Regions from separate parts of the Brevibacillus sp. FW301-21C12A genome, predicted to be linked through region 2. Evidence: predicted binding sites of a transcription regulator. Region 2 holds the regulator's gene; the other holds the start of a gene.
The links. The regulator CtsR, encoded in region 2, represses protease genes until heat stress. The targets are predictions, from matches to a motif close to ATGGTCAATAAAGGTCAAACA.
Positions count from the first base shown of each region.

Region 1: a site for CtsR is predicted at 7,986-8,006, ahead of AC3WQH_RS18560 (ATP-dependent Clp protease ATP-binding subunit). Genes of this name have one in related genera too.

Region 1 is NZ_JBYTBG010000033.1:35,969-45,796, reverse strand. It holds gene AC3WQH_RS18590 (ABC transporter permease) at 1-614, opposite strand, end outside; gene AC3WQH_RS18585 (ABC transporter permease) at 611-1,414, opposite strand; gene AC3WQH_RS18580 (ABC transporter ATP-binding protein) at 1,459-2,445, opposite strand; gene AC3WQH_RS18575 (DMT family transporter) at 2,646-3,590, opposite strand; partial or broken gene AC3WQH_RS18570 (aminotransferase-like domain-containing protein) at 3,659-4,519, shown strand; gene AC3WQH_RS18565 (YqaA family protein) at 4,736-5,335, shown strand; gene AC3WQH_RS18560 (ATP-dependent Clp protease ATP-binding subunit) at 5,776-7,914, opposite strand; gene AC3WQH_RS18555 (PadR family transcriptional regulator) at 8,172-8,723, shown strand; gene rbsK (ribokinase) at 8,819-9,721, opposite strand.
Region 2 is NZ_JBYTBG010000028.1:53,020-62,847, forward strand. It holds gene AC3WQH_RS17060 (nucleoside triphosphate pyrophosphohydrolase family protein) at 65-460, shown strand; gene pssA (CDP-diacylglycerol--serine O-phosphatidyltransferase) at 554-1,282, opposite strand; partial or broken gene disA (DNA integrity scanning diadenylate cyclase DisA) at 1,400-2,442, opposite strand; gene radA (DNA repair protein RadA) at 2,452-3,819, opposite strand; gene AC3WQH_RS17080 (ATP-dependent Clp protease ATP-binding subunit) at 3,930-6,380, opposite strand; gene mcsB (protein-arginine kinase McsB) at 6,451-7,521, opposite strand; gene mcsA (protein-arginine kinase activator protein McsA) at 7,542-8,060, opposite strand; gene AC3WQH_RS17095 (CtsR family transcriptional regulator) at 8,090-8,554, opposite strand; gene AC3WQH_RS17100 (HAD family hydrolase) at 8,812-9,498, opposite strand; gene AC3WQH_RS17105 (MGDG synthase family glycosyltransferase) at 9,522-9,828, opposite strand, start outside.

The DNA of each region.
Region 1 (9,828 bases), on a different contig from region 2:
GAAATAATGAAATCATCCAGCGATAGCGTAAACGACATTAAAAAGCCGGCGACGATCCCAGGCATAATCAAGGGCAGCGTCACATGGCGCAGCGTCTCCCACGGGGTCGCGCCCAAATCTTGTGCGGCCTCCTCCAGCTCCTTGCCCATATCGGCGAGGCGGGCGGAGATGATGACCATCACGTACGGCATGGAAAACGTCACGTGCGCCATAATCAGGGTCCATTTGCCAAGCTCGATGTGCGCTTGGCTGAACAAAACCAATAGGGCCAGTCCCATCATGATCTCGGGAATGACGATCGGCAAGTAAATCAGCCCGTTGACGATGTTGCGCCAGCGCAAGGAATAATGCTTGATCGCAAGCGATGCGGCCGTGCCGAGAACAGTCGCCAGCACGCTGCTGATGACGCCGATCGACAGGCTGTTCATCAAGGCCTGCATCACCTGTCGGTTGTCAAACAACGATACATACCACTTCCAGGTGAATCCGTTCCACGTCGCATTGATGCGCGAATCGTTGAACGAGTAGAGCACGAGAATGGCAATCGGCAAGTACAAAAAGACGAGCATCAGCCAGGAGTAGCCGGTCAGCGTATGTCTGCGCCATGTTTTCATGCTGCTCCCTCCTTCGCTTCGCCCGCTTTGACCGCGCGGAAGTAGAGAAGAATGAGAAGCATCGACAGAAGCATCAGCACGATGGACAGCGCCGAGCCAAACGGCCAGTCACGCGCCGAGAGAAACTGGTTCTGGATGACGTTTCCGATCAGGGCTGACTTCGCTCCGCCCATCACATCCGGGACGACGAACATCCCGATGGAGGAGACGAACACGAGAATTGATCCGGTGACGACGCCTGTTTTGGTCATCGGCAACGTCACTTGCCAGAACGCTTTCCACGGAGTCGCCCCGAGGTCGTAAGCGGCTTCCAGCTTGCGGCGGTCCATCTGCTCCAGCGACACGTAAATCGGCAGCACCATGAACGGCAAAAGCGTGTACACCATGCCGAGCAGCACCGAGCCGGAATTGTACAACAGCGGCAACGGTTCCGTGATAAGCCCCAGCGACTGCAAAATCGTATTGACGACGCCTTGCGAGCGCAGGATGATGACCCAGGCGTAGGACCGGACGAGGAAGTTGATCCAGAACGGAATCATCACCAAGAGCAGCCAAATTTGCTGCGAAGACTTTTCCAGCCGGGAGATGTAGTACGCGAGCGGATAGCCGCAGACGATCGACAAAAACGTCGTCAGGATGGCGACCACCAGCGTGTCCGCGAAAATTTGCCCGTACAAAGGGTCCAGGATGCGAATGTAATTGTTCAGCGTAAACTCATAGACAACTTGCCCGTATGTGCCTCTTTTTAAAAACGATAACAGCGCAATCAGGAGCATGGGCAGGACGAAAAGCACACCCATCCACAAAAGGGCGGGTGCCGCGAGCAGTTTTACCGGCTTTTTGTTCAACAAGTCAGGATCACCTCGTCCGTCTGCGCCCAACCAAGAGCTACCCGATCTCCCACCTTCCAGTCCAGGCCGTCGCCCGCATACTGATGCGCCATTACCGTCATGTCCTGGCTGTCCAGGCGGATAAACACTTTGCGCAGGTTGCCGAGGAATACCGCGTCGGTAATCGTCCCCTGCTTCTTGTGCTTCTCAGGCTCCGTATGCGGCTGATACAGCTTGATCTTTTCCGGACGGACCGCTGTGTTCGTGCCGTTTTCGCGGAAAATGTTGTTCTCGCCGATAAACGTAGCGACAAACAGCGTTTGCGGATGGTTGTAAATCTCTGCCGGGGAAGCAATCTGCTCGATCCGTCCCTTGTTCATGACCGCGATCCGGTCTGACATCGCCATCGCTTCTTCCTGGTCATGGGTGACGTAGATGAACGTGATCCCGAGGTTTTTTTGCAGGTTTTTCAGCTCCAACTGCAAGCTTTTGCGCAACTGGTAGTCCAAGGCGCCAAGTGGCTCGTCCAACAACAGGACGCGCGGATTGTTGATAATCGCCCGGGCGATCGCTACCCGCTGCTGCTGTCCGCCAGAGAGCTGCTTCGGCGTGCGCTTTCTCAGCTCGGTCAGTTGCACGTACTGCAACACTTCCTCCAGGCGCTTCTTTTGCTCACTGGCACTTACCTTTTTCATTTTCAATCCGAACAAAATGTTTTGCTCGACAGTCATGTGCGGAAACAAGGCGTATTGCTGGAACACCATGTTCATGTCCCGTTGGTAAGGAGGCACATGGGTGAGCGGCTTCTCGTCGAGAAAAATCTCCCCGGAGGTCGGCTCCTCAAATCCAGCAATCATCCGCAAAAGCGTCGTCTTGCCACAGCCGCTCGGGCCGAGCAACGTCAAAAACTCCCCTTCTTCAATGGAGAGAGAAAAAGAGGGGACGACGATGGAACCGTGAAAGCTTTTTTCAATTGAATCCAGATGAATAATCGTTTTCATTCTGTCATCTCACCATATGTCATTATACTCATAGCAATCTAGGTAACTATATCGTGTTAGCTGGTTTTTGTAAACAGTTTCACCCGCATTGGCCCCTGATTTTTTTTGCAGATCGTCCTCCAGACAAAACCGAACAAAAACAAGACGGAGCAGCACCAATGTTCTCTGCTCCGTCGCCTGTTCGGACTGCCCGCTGCCCGCTACAGCGAAGGCGATTTTGGCGTGCGCCCAACCTGTGCTGCGCGCTGTTTGTTCCCTAGGAAATTGGTCCCGACTACGCCCAAAATAATCATGAGAGCGCCGAGCAGGTGGTAGTAGGCGAGCTGTTCTTGCAGGAAAAGCGCGCCAGCCGCAATCGTCACGATCGTAGACAGGTTGTTGAATACACTCATTTTTGACGCTTCCATTTTCGAGAGGGCAAAATTCGTCATGAACGACGTCACCAACGAAGACAGCACCCCCAAGTACAAGATTGCGATGACGAACGGCGAATGGCTGAACGGCACGAAAAAGGCGGACAGCGTTCCTTCCGAGCCGTGCCGGATCAAAGCCAGCGCATTAAATGACACAAAACCGATAACCGAAACCATATACGTTACGTCTATATAATGGAAGGCTTTTGTCATCTTCTTGGCGAGCACGCTATACCCGGCCAGCGAAAGAGCCGACAGCAGGATCAAAACCGTCCCGATGCTGTCGCCCATCCCCACCCCCGCTCCTTTCATCGCGAAAATGAACACGACGCCCGCGACAGACAGGAGCGTGGACAGCTTTTGCAGCCAGGTCGACGTCTCTTTCAGAAACAAGGCGGCCATTATCATCGTGAAGATCGGCACTGTCGCCGTAATAATGCCCGCCTCCGACGATGTCGTGTAGACCAGCCCGAACGTCTGCAGCCCGAAAAAGAGCGCCGGATAGAGCAAGGCAAGCGGCAGAATGGACAACATATCCCGCGGCTTGATCGACAGCCGAATCCAGCCGCACACAAGCGGAATCGAAGCTGCGACAAGCGCCACCGTAAAGCGGTGCGCCATCGTATCAAGCGGACTTGCTGCCGTGAGCGCCATTTTGACGAAAAGAAAAGACAGGCCGACGATCAGGGCATTCAGCAGGGCAGCCAGTATCGCTTTTGGTTGATCTTTCAAACAAATCTCTCCTCAATCGTTGCATATGCAACTGTTCTTCTTGCTTTCATAGTAATGTGGCGCCAATCGTGCTACAATGCAAAAAAAGCCGATCTGTACCGATACACAATCTCGCAAGCCTCGCCTACCAGGACGGAGACAAGCTGCCCTCCATCCGCGAGCTGTCTGCCCGGTATCAATGCAGCAAAAGCACTGTCATTTCGGCTTTGAACGAACTGGAAAAGCGTCACCTCATCTACTCGGTAGACCGCAGCGGCTTTTACGTCGTGAAATAAGAGCGGGAAGCCGAGCAAAAGGATACAGACATCATCGACTTTGCCACCTCTGCCCCTGATCCGGACGTGTTTCCCTATCTCGACTTCCAGCACTGTATCAATAAAGCGATTGAGACGTACCGCAACGATCTGTTTCTGTACGGCACTCCCAAAGGCTTGCCGACGCTGATCCCCGTGATCGCCAGGCACCTCGCGAACCATCAGGTGTTTGCCAAGCCTGCGAACATGTTCATCACGGCAGGCGTTCAGCAGGCGCTGTCCATCTTGTGTACGATCCCGTTTCCGAACGGCCGGGAAACCGTGCTGATCGAGCAGCCAAGCTACCACCTGTTTATCGAATATGTGCAGTTACACAAGCTTCCGGTAAAAGGCATCCGGCGAACGGCGCAAGGGATTGATCTGGACGAGTTGGAACGACTGTTTCGTACAGAAAAGATCAAATTTTTTTACACGATGCCGCGCTTCCACAGCCCGCTCGGAACGACGTACAGCCGCAAAGAAAAACAGCGGATTGCCGAGCTGGCGCAGCAATACGACGTCTACATCGTGGAAGACGACCATATGGCGGATCTGGAGCACGACAGCAAGGCAGACCCGCTGTTCGCCTACGACCGCTTCGGCCGCACGATTTATTTGAAAAGCTATTCCAAGATTCCCAGAGAAAATATATTGAAGCTAGACGTATCCAACGTCAAGGAAGAAGCGGTTGAAAAAGGAATCAATCAGTTGATGGCGGTATTGCATGCGATGCGGTTATAATGAAGAAAGGTAAAAATCCGGCGCGAGCTTGATTGGCGGTTCGCAACATGACTCTACCCATTTTTTCCGCCGCAGCAGGCGGATTTTGAGAGATGGACAAAGGAGAATGAAATGGTTCAGAACGTTTTAGATTTTTTGATGGAATACGGCATTTGGGGAGTCGTCATCCATTCTTTTGCAGACGCCATCATCTTCCCCGTTCCCGTGTTCTTTCTGCAGGTTTCATTAAGCCTGATCGATCCATCCTCGGGTTTATGGATTGCTACGGCAGGATATATCGCCTGTCTGCTTGGAACACCAGTCGGTTACTATCTCGGCAAACTCTTGGGTCACTCTGTCCTGTACAAACTGCTCAAAAAAGAATGGATTGACTCGGCGACGGAGATGTTTCAAAAACGGGGCGAAGTCGCCATTTTTGTCGGCTCGTTTACGCCGATCCCGTTCAAAGTGTTTACGATCTTGTCCGGCTGTCTGAACTACCCGCTCTGGAAGCTGATTGGCTACGCGGCCATCGGAAGGGCTGTCAAATTTTACGTCGTCGGCTTCCTGTTTTATTATTATGGGCGGATGGCGGAAAACATGGTCGGTCATGTCTCCTTGTACGTGTTTTTGCTGATGATCCCGATTTTGTTGATAGGACTCCTGGTGCGAAAAATTCGGGCAAAAAGACAACTGCTGCATACGGTGAACAAGCAAGCGGGAAATGACTGAATCGTCCGCAAGCAAAAAAGAACCCCCCGGCAAAAGAGGCCACTGAAAAAGTCTTTACTTACAAAGAAGGTACAGTCCCCTCATTTTTGAGGCGGCTGTACCTTTTTCTATGTATACTTAAAGCATCACGGCGAAAGGGTTGAAGCCCCATGTTCCAGCCACAGATCTCATTTGCGTTTAGTCCCTACACCGCACTCTATGACCTTGTTGTCCCTAAAGATAACATGTTGCGCCAAATCAATGAACTTGTGGATTTCTCCTTTATATATGACGAATAAAAGGGAAATGCAGTATCAAAAAAGCGACACCTGCCAGGAAAAACGGAACAGGTGTCGCTTATTTTTTTACAAAAATCTCAAGTCACCGGCAAAACCTAAGTTCTTCAGTGGCCTCGGCAAAAGGGGTTCTTCTCGTTTCGGGACCTGCCGTCTGGCGGGTCTTTATGCTTTTTTCACGCGAATGCGGTCTTCCTCGACATCGACTACGATCGAGCGCACATCCGCTTCCTCCATCACCAGGTCGGCGATGCCGTCCTCTACGTACTGCGAAATGACACGGCGCAGCGGACGCGCCCCGAATGCGGGGTTGTAGCCCAGCTCTGCCAGCTTTTCCTTGGCGGCGTCTGTAACGGCAAGCTCCATGCCTTGCTCTTTCAGATTTGCCATGACATCTTGCAGCAGCAGCTCGACGATTTTGACCAGATCGTGTTTTTCCAGATGAGCGAAAGAAATGATCGAGTCGAAGCGGTTCAAAAATTCCGGCTTGAAGTACGCGCCCAGCGAGTCGAGCACGGTGCCAGGCTTAGGCGACTCTGCTCCGAAGCCGACGGAGATTTTGCGCTCGGTCACACCCGCGTTGCTCGTCGCGATAATGACGGTTTCCTTGAAGTTCACGGTGCGGCCCTGGCTGTCTGTCAAGCGGCCGTCCTCCAAAATTTGCAGGAACATGTGCATGACGTCAGGGTGTGCCTTTTCAATCTCATCGAGCAAAATGATGCTGTACGGGTTGCGGCGCACGCGCTCGGTCAACTGCCCTGCTTCCTCGTGGCCCACATACCCTGGTGGCGAACCGATCAGCTTGGAGACGGAATGCTTCTCCATGTACTCGCTCATGTCAAGACGGATCATCGAATCGCGCGTACCGAACAGCTCCTCGGCGAGCGCCTTGGACAGCTCGGTTTTCCCTACGCCAGTCGGCCCGACGAACAGGAAGGAGGCAATCGGTCTGTTTTTCGGCTTCAGTCCGGCGCGGCTGCGGCGAATCGCCTTGGCGACCTGTTTGACGGCTTCGGACTGGCCGATCACTTTGGCTTCGAGATGCGCCGCCAAATTTTTCATCCGCTCTTGCTCGTCGCTTTGCAGCTTGCGGACCGGAATGCCTGTCTTTTGCTCGATCATCTCCTGAATGTCTGCCACTTCGACCTGCACGCGATTGGCCGCTCCATCCAGTTGATCGAGCTTGGCGAGAATTTCTGCTTCCTCGTCGCGCAGGCGGGCTGCTTGCTCGTAGTTTTCTTGCTCGGTCGCGGCTTTTTTCTCCTGGTTGATTTGCGCCAGCCGCTCATGCAGGTGGGCGGTGTCTGCCCCGGACGAACGCAGGTTCAGGCGCGAGCCCGCTTCATCCATCAGGTCAATCGCCTTGTCAGGCAGGAAACGGTCCTGAATGTAGCGGTGCGAGTATTCCACGCAAGCCCGGATCACGTCGTCGGAGTAGGAGACTTGGTGGAACGCCTCGTACTTCGGACGCAGCCCTTGCAAAATTTCGATGGCGGCTTCCACTGTTGGCTCTTTGACCATCACTGGCTGCAGGCGGCGCTCCAGCGCAGCGTCTTTTTCGATGATGCGGTACTCTTTCAATGTGGTAGCCCCGATCAACTGCAGCTCGCCGCGCGCCAGGGCAGGCTTGAGGATGTTGCCTGCGTCCATGGAGCCTTCCGCAGAGCCAGCGCCTACCAGCAGGTGAATTTCATCGACGAACAAAATGACGTTTTTACGCGCTTGCAGCTCGGCGATGACTTGCTTCATCTTTTCCTCGAACTGCCCGCGAATCCCTGTGCCCGCTACCAGCGAAGCGACGTCCAGCACGTACACCTGCTTGTTTTTCAGCTTGGCAGGCACTTGCCCTTCGGTAATGCGCAGCGCCAGTCCTTCCGCAATCGCCGTCTTCCCTACCCCTGGCTCCCCGATCAGAACCGGGTTGTTTTTGTTGCGGCGGTTCAAAATCTCGATGACGCGCTCGATTTCCTGGTCGCGTCCGATCACCGGATCGATCAGCCCGGCGCGCGCCGCATCGTTCAAATTGCGGCCCAGCTCGTCGAGAATGCCGCCGCGGTCCGGTGCTTGCGGCTCTTGCGCTTTAGGCTTGCCGCCCTTCGCTTGCGCCTGGGCGAAGCCTTGCAGGAACTCGTCCAGACCGGAGAAGGAGGAAAACGGAGTGAAGCCCATGCCCATGCCGATTCCCATTTTGCTGCCCAGCTTGGCGTGGCATTCCTTGCAAAGCTGGTAGGCTTGCCGGTTGTTTTGCACTTGTATATGAACGGAAACAGTTGCTTGTCGTTGTTTGCAGATTTCGCATTGCATGTTTTCATACCCCCAAAATGTTTATTTTGGAATGTTGACGTGCACGTTTTGATTCCCGGAAGGTTCAGTGTCGTTTGACCTTCTCTGACCTTCGATGACTTTATTATAGTTTGACCTTCTTTGACTTTCAAGAGGGTTTCTTTGGATTTTGCACATAAGCTTGGGAAAAGCTAAGCAGGACGCAGGTTCGCTATTGCCTCGCCGAAAAACCCTTCCTATAATGATCTTGAGATTCGTAAAAGTCAGGGGGCTTTCACTTGAACACACTCGCGTATGGACTCCTGGGGCTGGTCGCCCGCACGCCCAGTTCTGGCTACGATTTGATGCTCCAGCTTCAACCATTTTGGCAGGCCAAGCACAGCCAGATTTACCCGCTGCTGGCCAAGCTGGAACAGGAGGGCTACCTGGAGTTCACTCGCATCCACCAGACGGATCGTCCTGATAAAAAAGTGTATTCGATTACAGAAAAAGGGCAGATCGCGCTGCAAGTCTGGCTCAGTGAGCCGGCAGCAGAGCCTGTCGTCCGGGACGAGCTGGTCCTGAAAACGTACTGCCTCGGGCTCGCTGATGAAAATGCCGCTGCGACGATGTTTGTCGAGCGCATCCAGCAATGCCGCGAGCATCTGGACATGTACGAGCACTACATTCAGGAGTACCAGGCTGATGCTGTCGACCATCCCCACCCGCCCGACCACCCGGACCATCCGGCGTTTGGCGAGTACATTTTGCTCTCGTGGGGAGCGCGGCGGATGAAAGAAGACATCGCCTGGTGCGAATGGGTTCTGGAGCTGTTGCAAAAGCGCGGATAACGAACAAGGAAAAGCAAAAAGCAAACGAGCCTTTGGAACTGTTCGCTCCAAAAACCGTTTGCTTTTTCGTTTGGTCTGCATGAATTGTGGTTTCCTTAAAACGCGTGCGCCTCTACTTCCGCAAGCGTCGGGAGGGACGGCTGCGCCCCGCGTCTGGTCACGACGATCGCCGCCACTCTGCTGGCGAATGCCGCCGCTTCTGCTTCCGGCATCCCTTTGGCGATCCCGACGGCAAAAGCCGCGGTAAACGAATCGCCAGCCGCCGTCGTGTCCACAGGCTCTACCCGGCAAGCAGGGACGTGCGTCGCCCCGTCTGGGGTCACCAGCAGAGCGCCTTTTTCGCCCAGCGTCACGATAACCCGCTTGGGCCCGCTTGCCAAGAGCTTTTTCGCCGCCGCCTCGACTTCTGAAAGCGTAGCAGTCGGCATGCCGCTCAAGCTCGCAAGCTCTGTCTCGTTTGGCGTCAACGTGTGGACGTACTGCAGCAGCTCAGGTGACAGCGCCTGCGCCGGAGCCGGATTCAAAATAACCAGCTTGCCGAGTCCGGACGCCTTTTTCACGACGTACTCCACTACGGGAAGCGGAATTTCCAGTTGCAGCAGCACGACGTCGCTCTCCACAAGAATGGACAGGTTCTGCTCGATGTGCTCCACGCTCATTTGCGCATTGGCTCCCGGGACGAGCACAATGTTGTTTTCCCCGTCATCGCTCACATTGATAAAAGCCATGCCCGTCGTCCCCGAGCGTTTGATTCCTTCCACGTGAACGCGCGCCTCTGTCAAGCTGTTCAGCATCTTGCTCCCGTTCTCGTCTTCGCCCACCATCCCGATCATGGAAACGTGTGCGCCGAGACGCGCGGCGGCCACTGCCTGATTGGCCCCTTTGCCGCCTGGAATCAGCCGGAAGTCATGACTGGAAATCGTTTCTCCTGCCTTGGGCAGATGGTGGACGTGGGAGACGAGATCCATATTGATGCTTCCTACTACTGCGATTTTCACAACGTGCTACCTCCCCTGTCTCTTCGTGCTCGCTTTTTCCCCACCCATGATAACATCACCATTTGCTGGCTTCAATAAAGACTGCCAGTAGCCCATTTACGCGCTGG
Region 2 (9,828 bases):
TGGCAGTAACACAATGAGCGAAAATTGTGACGATACGAACAGCTTAAAGCAGAGGTGAATCGATATGGACAAACGAGATGTAGACGACTTTCAAGCACAAGTATCCGAGCTTTTGATCCGACATCGAAGCGTACTGGACGTCATGTCCAAAGTTCAGGAAACAGCGTCTCGCATCAACCGCTCCCTGACGAAAGCCATCACCGAATGCGGCTGTGTTGAAGTGGTAGCCAAAAAGCAAACCTACGACGCAAGCAAAAACCTGGAGGAGAACAAGTCCCATCTGGACACTCACTTTAACGGCCCACTATGCGAGCATTGTCGCGACGTAGTCACAGCAGAGCTTGGCAAAAATCTTTTTTACCTGACCGCCTTGTGCAACATTACAGACATCAAGCTGGAGGACGTCTTGCAAAAAGAATCGAACCGGCTGAATACGCTGGGTGTGTTCAATCTTTCTTAACCCCACACTCGTATTACGAATGAACCCTACAAAAAGTTGCATCCAAAAGCGAAAAACCCGCACATCGCAGCGCGGGTTTTTTCATTGCCTGGCTTATTCAAATGGCACAGATTCTTCTTCCTTGTTCTTGCGCTTGCGTAATTTTTTGACGAGAAAGTCAACGTTTTTTTTTATTCCATACAGGGCATAGAAAGCAAGCGGCAGGAAGACGATTTTGGGAAACTGCTGCGGATACTTGATCGCAACCACAACGACGATGGCGATGATGATCGGCGTAATCCAGTAGGCCGATTTTGGAATCCCGACCTTCTTGAAGTTCGGATACTTGACCTTCGATACCATGAGGAAAGCCAGAAGCAGCATGCTCACCGCAAGCAGTACCGGATTGAAAACTTGATGATACAGGGCCAGCGTGGCCAGCACGCCACCGGCAGCCGTGATCGGCAGCCCGATGAAATATCCCGGAACTCCGGCCTGGACGTTGAATCTGGCCAGACGGAGCGCACCACAGATCGGGAAGATGGCGGTAACGAGAATCCCAAGCCAATCGAAGTGCTGCAGGACAACAACATACATGATGAAAGCCGGAGCTATCCCAAACGTAATGACGTCAGAAAGCGAGTCGAGTTCCTTTCCGAATTCACTTTGCGCATTCAGCATGCGAGCGACGCGTCCATCCAGTCCGTCCGCCAGCATACCGATGATGACCGTAATCGCCGCGTAATCGACGTAATGATCGCCTCGAAACGCAAGTATGATTGCCAAGACTCCCAGAAACAAGTTGCTTACGGTTAGCATGTTCGGCAACGATTTCACGAACATAGACTACCTCCTGATTTCTTTTGCAGAGGAGACAGTGTATCCTGTCAAACTTGCTGTTGCTTTCAAGTCCCCTGGGCAAATGTTGAATAACAAATAATGCCTTTATCCTATTCTACTTTAAATGTGCCTGTCAATGAACACTTGCTCCTGAATCCGTTTCAGGCCCTCCTTGATAGCCCGGGCGCGCACTTCGCCAATTCCTTCCACCTCGTCTAATTCCTGAATCGTCGCCATCATAATTCTCGGCAAATAATGAAAATGCTCGACCAAATTGGCGATGATGGAAAGTGGCAGTCGGGGAATTTTGTACAAAATCCGGTATCCCCTTGGCGACACCGATTCTTCCAGCATGCTGGCACTCGCGGAAAACCCGAGAACACGCAGGAAAGACCCGAGCTCCAGCACTTCCTCGGAGCTTAGCTTTTTCATCTCGCGCAGCACTGCGTCTGGAGCATGCGCCACGTCCTTGGCGTAGTCGCGAATGAGCATTTGCGCTTCTTCCTCAATATTCGACACAAGCTCCTCCAGTTGCATGCTGACGAGCCTGCCTTCTGCTCCCAGCTCGCATATGTACTTGGAAATCTCCGTTTTGATCCGCAGCACCATCTCGATTCGCTGCAAGACAGAGGCGACTTCGTGCAAGGTGACCAGCTCTTCAAATTCCAGTGCGCCGAGATTGGTCATGCCTGATCGAGCACCGCCTTGTATTTTTCCAGGGTGGATACTGCCTGGTTAGCCTTGGCGAGAATAACGCTGATCTCATTGAGCACATAGCGGAAATTTCCTTGGTACAAGGTGATGACATTACCCCGCCGGGATATGGCGATGACCAGGTAGCTCGTGTGGATCGCTGTCCGTTGCGCAGTCCGGTGCCGAGTACCTGTCTCGCTGGTGTGGATGGAAGCAGGCGGAAACAGTTGGGTATTGGCGTACAAGATTCGTTTGGCATCTTCACTTACTATAATCGCCCCATCCATCTTCGCCAATTCATACAAATGGGCAGGAGAAAAGTCGCAATTGATGGAAAAACCGCCGTCGACGATCAGGCTGCCGGTTTTGGCGCGCAAAACATTTTCAAGCCCTTCGCGAAGCTGCGTCCCTGGTGCGACCAAACGAAGCACATCGCCGAACTGCGGAGTTCTTTTCGTGTTCTCCTGCATATTCCGCCCTTACCTCCTTATCACCTCGTTCAAAGCATCTGCAATATTGCTGACGCCGATCACCTGAATGTCGTCTGGCGCATCCAGGCCGCGAATGTTTTTCTCCGGTATAATCACGCGTTTGAAGCCGAGCTTGTGCGCTTCCCGCACGCGCTGTTCAATGCGCGATACGCCCCGCACCTCTCCTGTCAGGCCAATCTCCCCGATCACGACGTCGTGCGGATTGGTGGCATGGTCGCGAAAGCTGCTGGCGATGCTGACGGCGATCGCCAAATCGACAGCAGGCTCATCCAGGCGGACGCCCCCGGCCACGTTGACATACGCGTCCTGATTTTGCAGCATCATGCCCATGCGCTTTTCCAAAACAGCCATAATCATCGCCACACGCTGGTGATCGACGCCTGTAGCCATTCTCCGGGGCGTAACGAAGCTGGTCGGTGCCACGAGTGCCTGAAGCTCCACCAGGACTGGACGGGTGCCTTCCATGCTGGCTACGACGGTGGAGCCAGCCACGCCGAAGGGACGCTCAGCCAGAAAAATCTCGGAAGGGTTTGCGACCTCTTCCAGACCGCGATCCTTCATCTCGAAAATACCGATCTCGTTTGTCGAACCAAAACGGTTTTTGACAGCGCGCAAAATCCGGAACGTATTGTGGCGCTCGCCTTCAAAATAGAGAACTGCGTCCACCATATGTTCAAGCATACGGGGACCTGCGATCGAGCCTTCTTTGGTCACGTGGCCGACAATAAAAGTACCGATTCCTTTGCCCTTGGCAATCCGCATCAACTGGGCCGTCGCCTCGCGTACCTGCGCGACGCTTCCGGCCGCAGACTGCACAGCGGGATGGAACACGGTCTGGATCGAGTCGATAATCAACACATGAGGGTCTACTTGATTAATATGCTGTTCGATCAAATCCAAATCATTTTCTGCCAATACAAACATCGGGGGCGTCTGCATATGCAGCCGGTCTGCGCGCAGCTTGATCTGCTTCGCGGACTCCTCCCCGGATACGTACAGCACTTTGGCCCCCTGATGAGCCAGAGCAAAAGAGGTCTGCAACAGCAGTGTGGACTTGCCGATACCCGGATCGCCGCCGACCAGGATGAGCGAGCCTGGGACGAGCCCTCCCCCGAGCACGCGGTTCAACTCGCCAATGGTCGTATCCATGCGCGGCTCTTCTTCGCTGGCTACCTGCGTCAAAGGGATAGCCGACTGGCGCGTGCCGCCGCTCAGCCCTTCGTGGCGGTGCGCCGCCTTGACTGTCACTTCTTCCACCAATGTATTCCAGCTATTGCAGCCCGGGCATTTTCCCATCCATTTTGGCGATTCATAGCCACATTCTTGACACGCGTATTTCGTTTTATACTTTGCCATAATCGCTACCCTCACTTGGATTTTCTTCTCTACTTTTATCATAGTTGTGCAGCCAAAAAAAGAATACCTCCCAAAACAGGAGGCATTCTTCATGATGCTTTTCGCCCAGCTTACGATTTTGTTTTTTCCAGTCGTTTGACGACCAGTTTGCCTTCTTCGGCCTCGATGTTGACTGTGTCGCCCTTGCTGATGTTGCCCTTGAGCAGTTCTTCCGACAATTTGTCTTCGATATGGCGCTGAATGGCACGACGCAGCGGGCGCGCCCCGTACGCTGGATCGAAGCCTTCTTTTGCCAGCAGCTTTTTGGCATCTTCCGTCAATTGGAAATCAATGCTTTGTTCTTTCAAACGCTTGCGCAGCTCGTCGGTCATCAGCGATACGATTTGCTCGATATGCTCCTGCTCCAAGGAGTGGAACACGATGACTTCGTCGATGCGGTTCAGGAACTCCGGACGGAAGCTCTTTTTCAGCTCATCCATGACTTTGTCCTTCATATCCTGATATTTTTTCTCGGTATCGTTGGTGGTGAAACCGAGTGTCGTGTTTTTCTTAATCATGCTGGCTCCGACGTTGGAGGTCATGATGACGACGGTGTTGCGGAAATCTACGGTACGGCCCTTGGAGTCCGTCAATCGGCCGTCATCGAGCACCTGGAGCAAAATGTTGAAAACATCCGGATGCGCCTTCTCGATCTCATCCAGCAGGATGACGGAGTACGGCTTGCGGCGCACTTTTTCCGTCAACTGGCCGCCTTCGTCAAAGCCGACATAGCCTGGAGGAGCCCCTACCAGACGGGCAGTGGAGTGTTTCTCCATGTACTCGGACATGTCGACGCGGATCATGGCGTCCTCGTCTCCAAACAGCGTCTCTGCCACGGCACGGGCCAGTTCGGTTTTCCCCACGCCTGTCGGGCCGAGGAAAATAAACGAGCCGATTGGGCGTTTCGGGTCTTTCAGACCGGCACGGGCACGGCGAATCGCGCGGGAGATGGATTTGACCGCTTCGTCCTGACCGATGACACGATCGTGCAAAATCTCTTCCATTTTCAGGAGGCGCTCTGTTTCCTCTTCCTTCAGCTTCAGAACAGGGATTCCCGTCCAGCTAGCGACGACAGTCGCGATATCCTCTGGTGTCACTTCCATGTTCAACTGGCCTTGGCGTTCTTTCCAGTCTTTTTTCGTTTTGTCCAGCTCTTCGCGAAGCTTCTGTTCCTGATCGCGCAGGGCCGCCGCCTCTTCAAACTCCTGCGATTGCACAGCCGCGTCTTTTTCCTTGCGCACCTCTTCCAAACGGCCTTCCAGCTCTTTGAGGTTTGGCGGAACCGTGAACGATTGCAGGCGCACCTTGGACGCTGCCTCGTCGACGAGGTCAATCGCCTTGTCCGGGAGGAAACGGTCGGTAATGTAACGGTCAGACAGCTTCACTGCCTGCTCGATGGCTTCATCGGTAATTTTTACACGGTGGTGGGCTTCGTAACGGTCACGCAAGCCATGCAGGATGCGAATCGCGTCCTCTGCCGTCGGCTCATCCACCTGAATCGGTTGGAAACGGCGCTCCAGCGCAGCGTCTTTTTCGATGTATTTGCGGTATTCATCGAGCGTGGTTGCCCCGACGCATTGCAGCTCGCCGCGAGCGAGAGCCGGCTTGAGGATGTTGGAGGCGTCAATCGCGCCTTCCGCACCGCCTGCGCCGATGAGTGTATGCAGCTCGTCAATGAACAGGATGATGTTTCCTGCCTGGCGGATTTCATCCATAATTTTTTTCAGGCGGTCTTCGAATTCTCCGCGATATTTGGTGCCCGCCACAACGGTTCCCATGTCGAGCGTCATGACGCGCTTGTCACGCAGCGTCTCCGGAATTTCGTTGTTGACGATTTTTTGCGCGAGACCTTCTGCGATGGCCGTTTTCCCCACACCAGGCTCCCCGATCAGTACCGGGTTGTTTTTGGTGCGCCGGCTCAATACTTGAATTACACGCTCGATTTCTTTTTGACGGCCGATCACAGGGTCCAGTCCGCCATCGCGTGCGATTGCCGTCAGGTCGCGAGCCAATCCGTCCAGCGTAGGCGTATTCGCCGCAGGATTGCCGCCGGAAGGCTGATGCGACGCCATCATTTCCGAGCTGCCCAAAAGCTGCAGCACTTGCTGACGCGCCTTGTTCAAGCTGACGCCGAGGTTGTTCATGATTCTTGCGGCGATGCCTTCGCCTTCGCGGATCAGCCCGAGCAGGATGTGCTCTGTGCCCACATAGGTATGACCCAGTTTGCGCGCTTCGTCCATGGACAGTTCAATTACTTTTTTGGCGCGAGGTGTATAGTTTGGTGTGTAATTACTACCGGACTGCTCTGTTCCGCGTCCGATCAACGACTCCACTTCGCTCTGGATTTTATCGAGTCCAAGTCCGAGCGATTGCAAAGCCTTGGCAGCAATCCCTTCGCCTTCTCGAATCAGTCCCAGCAGTACATGCTCCGTCCCGATATCTTTGTGACCGAGACGCACTGCCTCTTCCAGGGCAAGCGCCAGTACTTTTTGTGCTCGTTCTGTAAAACGTCCAAACATCATATCGTACACCTCCGTATAACCGTGTTTTTCTCTATAGGTTCACTTCTGTTGATGCCTTATGTTTTGCCAATCATGCTGGTCCTGTCGCACTGAGCCTCTCCCGAATCAACCGTGCCCTTCGCTCGTCGCGCTGGTCTGGCGTCAGCTTTTGTCCTGCATGCTGCTGCAGGAAGCCCGGCTGAGTCGTCACCAGCAGCTCGTTCATCACCAGAGGCGATACCCCCGGGATGATGCCAAGGTCAATGCCGAGGCGGACGTCAGAGAGGCGTTGGGCTGCTTCCTTGGACTCCACAGTGCGCGCATACAGCAAAATCCCGTAAGAACGGAAAATGCGGTCTTCCAAAGATATGCGCGTATGCTCCAGCAAATAAGTACGTGCTACGCGTTCCTGCTCAATAATCTGTCTGGCAACGCCGTAGAGGTTGGAGAGAATATCGGTTTCCGACATTCCGAGCGTGACCTGGTTAGACAACTGGAACAGGTTTCCTAGAGCTTCGCTGCCTTCCCCGTAAATTCCTCTAACGACCAGACCAACTTGATTAATCGCCTGCAAAATTCTGCTGATCTGCTGCGTCATCACCAATGCAGGCAAATGCAGCATGACAGAGGCGCGAATCCCCGTACCGACGTTGGTCGGACAGCTCGTGAGGTAGCCTCTCGTCTCATCGAACGCGAAGTTCAGATGCTTCTCGAAAATATCATCTATTTTGGTTCCTATTTCCCATGCTTCATTCAAACGAAACCCTGGCAACAGCACCTGAATCCGAATGTGGTCCTCTTCGTTCACCATAATGCTGACAGACTCGTCAGGACTCAGGAGCACAGCGCCTTTTCTCGATTCCTCCGCCAAGTGCGGACTGATGAGATGCTTTTCCACCAGCACCCGTTTTTCCAGCGGATTGATCTGGTCCATATGGAGAACCTGCAGCGGCTGGCGCTTGCGCATGGCCTCCGATTCGCTCACTTCCGTTACCTTTCTGACGACTTCCTCGCCTTGCGAGTCGGTTGCCAATAACGGAAAAGGGTGCTGGCGCAGGTTTCGGGCGATGCGCAGCCGTGTGCTGATGACGATATCGGAATCAGGACCTTCTCCTTTCATCCAATTGCTCCACGGGTTTTGCATAAACTGCTTTTGTGACATGACCAGCTTACCTCCCCTTGTTACGATTGAGCGATTTTTTGTTCCAGCGCACGGATTCGGTCGCGCATTTCAGCCGCTTTTTCAAACTCTTCGCTGGCGACGTGGTTTTGCAGCGCACGTTTTAGCTGCTCCAGCTCTTTGCGGATTTTCAACTGCCCGCCTGTGCGTTCCGGAACCTTGCCGCTATGCTGCGTATTGCCGTGAATGCGGCGGAACAACGGATCGAGCCGGTCACCCAGGAAGGTGTAGCAATCGCTGCAGCCAAATCGGCCGCTTTTGCTGAACTGGGCATACGTGAGTCCGCATGTTTCGCAGCGGAGCGGCTTGCTGGGCGCAGGCTCGCGTCCGTTTTTTTGCATGGGATCAAATTTTAACAGTCCTGACAGGAGATTGTTGATGCTGAAGTTGTGAAATCCGGTAAAGACGTCCCCTTTTTCGGAAGCGCAATGCTCACAAATATGGTATTCGGTTTTTTCACCATTGACGATTTTCGTCAAATGCAGTGTCGCCGGTCGTTTTCCGCATTCCTCACAGTTCATTACATCCTACCCCCTAACACATGCTTCATTTACTTCAACAAGATAGCCGCAATCATCTGCTTTAATATATTTGCCCGCAAACGATCCCGTAATTCAGACTCCAGAGTCAAAACATTTCGGGAGGTGGCGATTTTCATCAAGGCTGCTTCTTTGGCGTTGACCAAACCTTCTTCCTGCAGCCTCTCTACAATCGCGTTCCCTACACTCTGCGAGATGCTTTCGCCAATCAGCTCTTCGGTCAGCAATTCCTGCAATCGCGCCTTGCTCACAATCTGCACCTTGCGAATGCGGATATAGCCGCCGCCCCCACGCTTGCTCTCTACAATGTACCCTTTTTGTACCGTAAATCGCGTATTGATGACGTAGTTGATTTGAGACGGCACACATTGAAATAAGTCGGCAAGCTCACTACGCTGGATCTCGATCGAGCCATTGGGACTTTGTGTCAAAATGCCTTTTAAGTGTTGTTCAATGATGTCCGAGATGTTACGCAAGTCATCGCCTCCTATTCCATATGTGTATGTGCTTGCTACTGACTTTGACTATCTTTGACTTTAATTATAATGGGTTTGCGACGCGCTTGCAAGTGATCGATACACTTTCTAGTGTGGGCAAAAGGCGGGCGCTTGAAACCATCCAAAACAGTAACGGCACGACCGTTTTGTCGACGGCAAGCGGCACGTCTCGGCTCATGAATTGTCGAAGCGTTTTATGTTTTATACAGAAAAAACCACTCCTCTAAAGGAATGGTTTATGTCAGTCTTTGCGATTTGGTGTCGATTGCCGGCAAATGATCCAGTAATTGCGGAAACTGCGTAATGACGACATTTGCCCCGTCCAGTTCTCCTGGCTTGGCGAAGCCGAAGTCACATCCGATGGTAAACAGGCCGTTTTTTACTCCTGCCTCTACATCGGAATGGCGGTCGCCTACCATGACCGCCTGTTCTACCTGGTAGTCGGCGATGAGCTTGGCTACCAGATCCACTTTGGAGCGCGTGCGGAACCGTCCCGCCGAGTACAAATCCGTCAGCAACGGATTGAGTGCATACTCCTGGCAGATGGCTTCAATGTACTCCTTCTGTCCGTTGCTCGCGACAAACAGCGGAATCCCCTTGGCGTGGAGCTGTTCCAACGTCTCCCTCACGCCAGGGTACAAATCGGTCACTTTTTCTTTGAGCAAAGCAATTTCGTTTTCCAGCAAAAAAGCATCCGCCGCGCGGACAGCTTCTTCATTTGCGCCTGGCAAAAGCTTTTTCCAGACCTGCTCGACAGTCAGTCCGAGCACGTTGACCAACTCTTCCTCGCTTGGCGTCTCGCCTGCCCACAAGCCTTTTTCTCTCAATCGCTCAAATGTCCGCAAAAAAGCGGGCGTCGACAACTTCTCCGTCTGCAGCAATGTGCCATCCATATCAAAGAAAATGGCAAACGGCATACTCATGCGCTTCCTCCTGTTAGCCCGTTCTACGAACTTTCGTTAGTGGTTGCTTGCAGCATACTCATATCATCCAAAATAAATTCTGCGATGCGCTGGGCGGCATCCGGCTTTGATATTTTTTGCCCCATCCGTCGCATGTAGTCAACTTTTGACGGACTGTGCAACAATTCATCGATAAAGTAAATGAGCTGCTCGGACAAATTGGCGTGTACGGCGCAGCCGTTGTTTAGCAGGAAGTGGCTGTTTCTCTCTTCCTGTCCTGGCAGCGGGTTGTAAATAATCATGGGCACCCTCTTGCTCATCACTTCGGCAGATGTCAGTCCGCCGGATTTG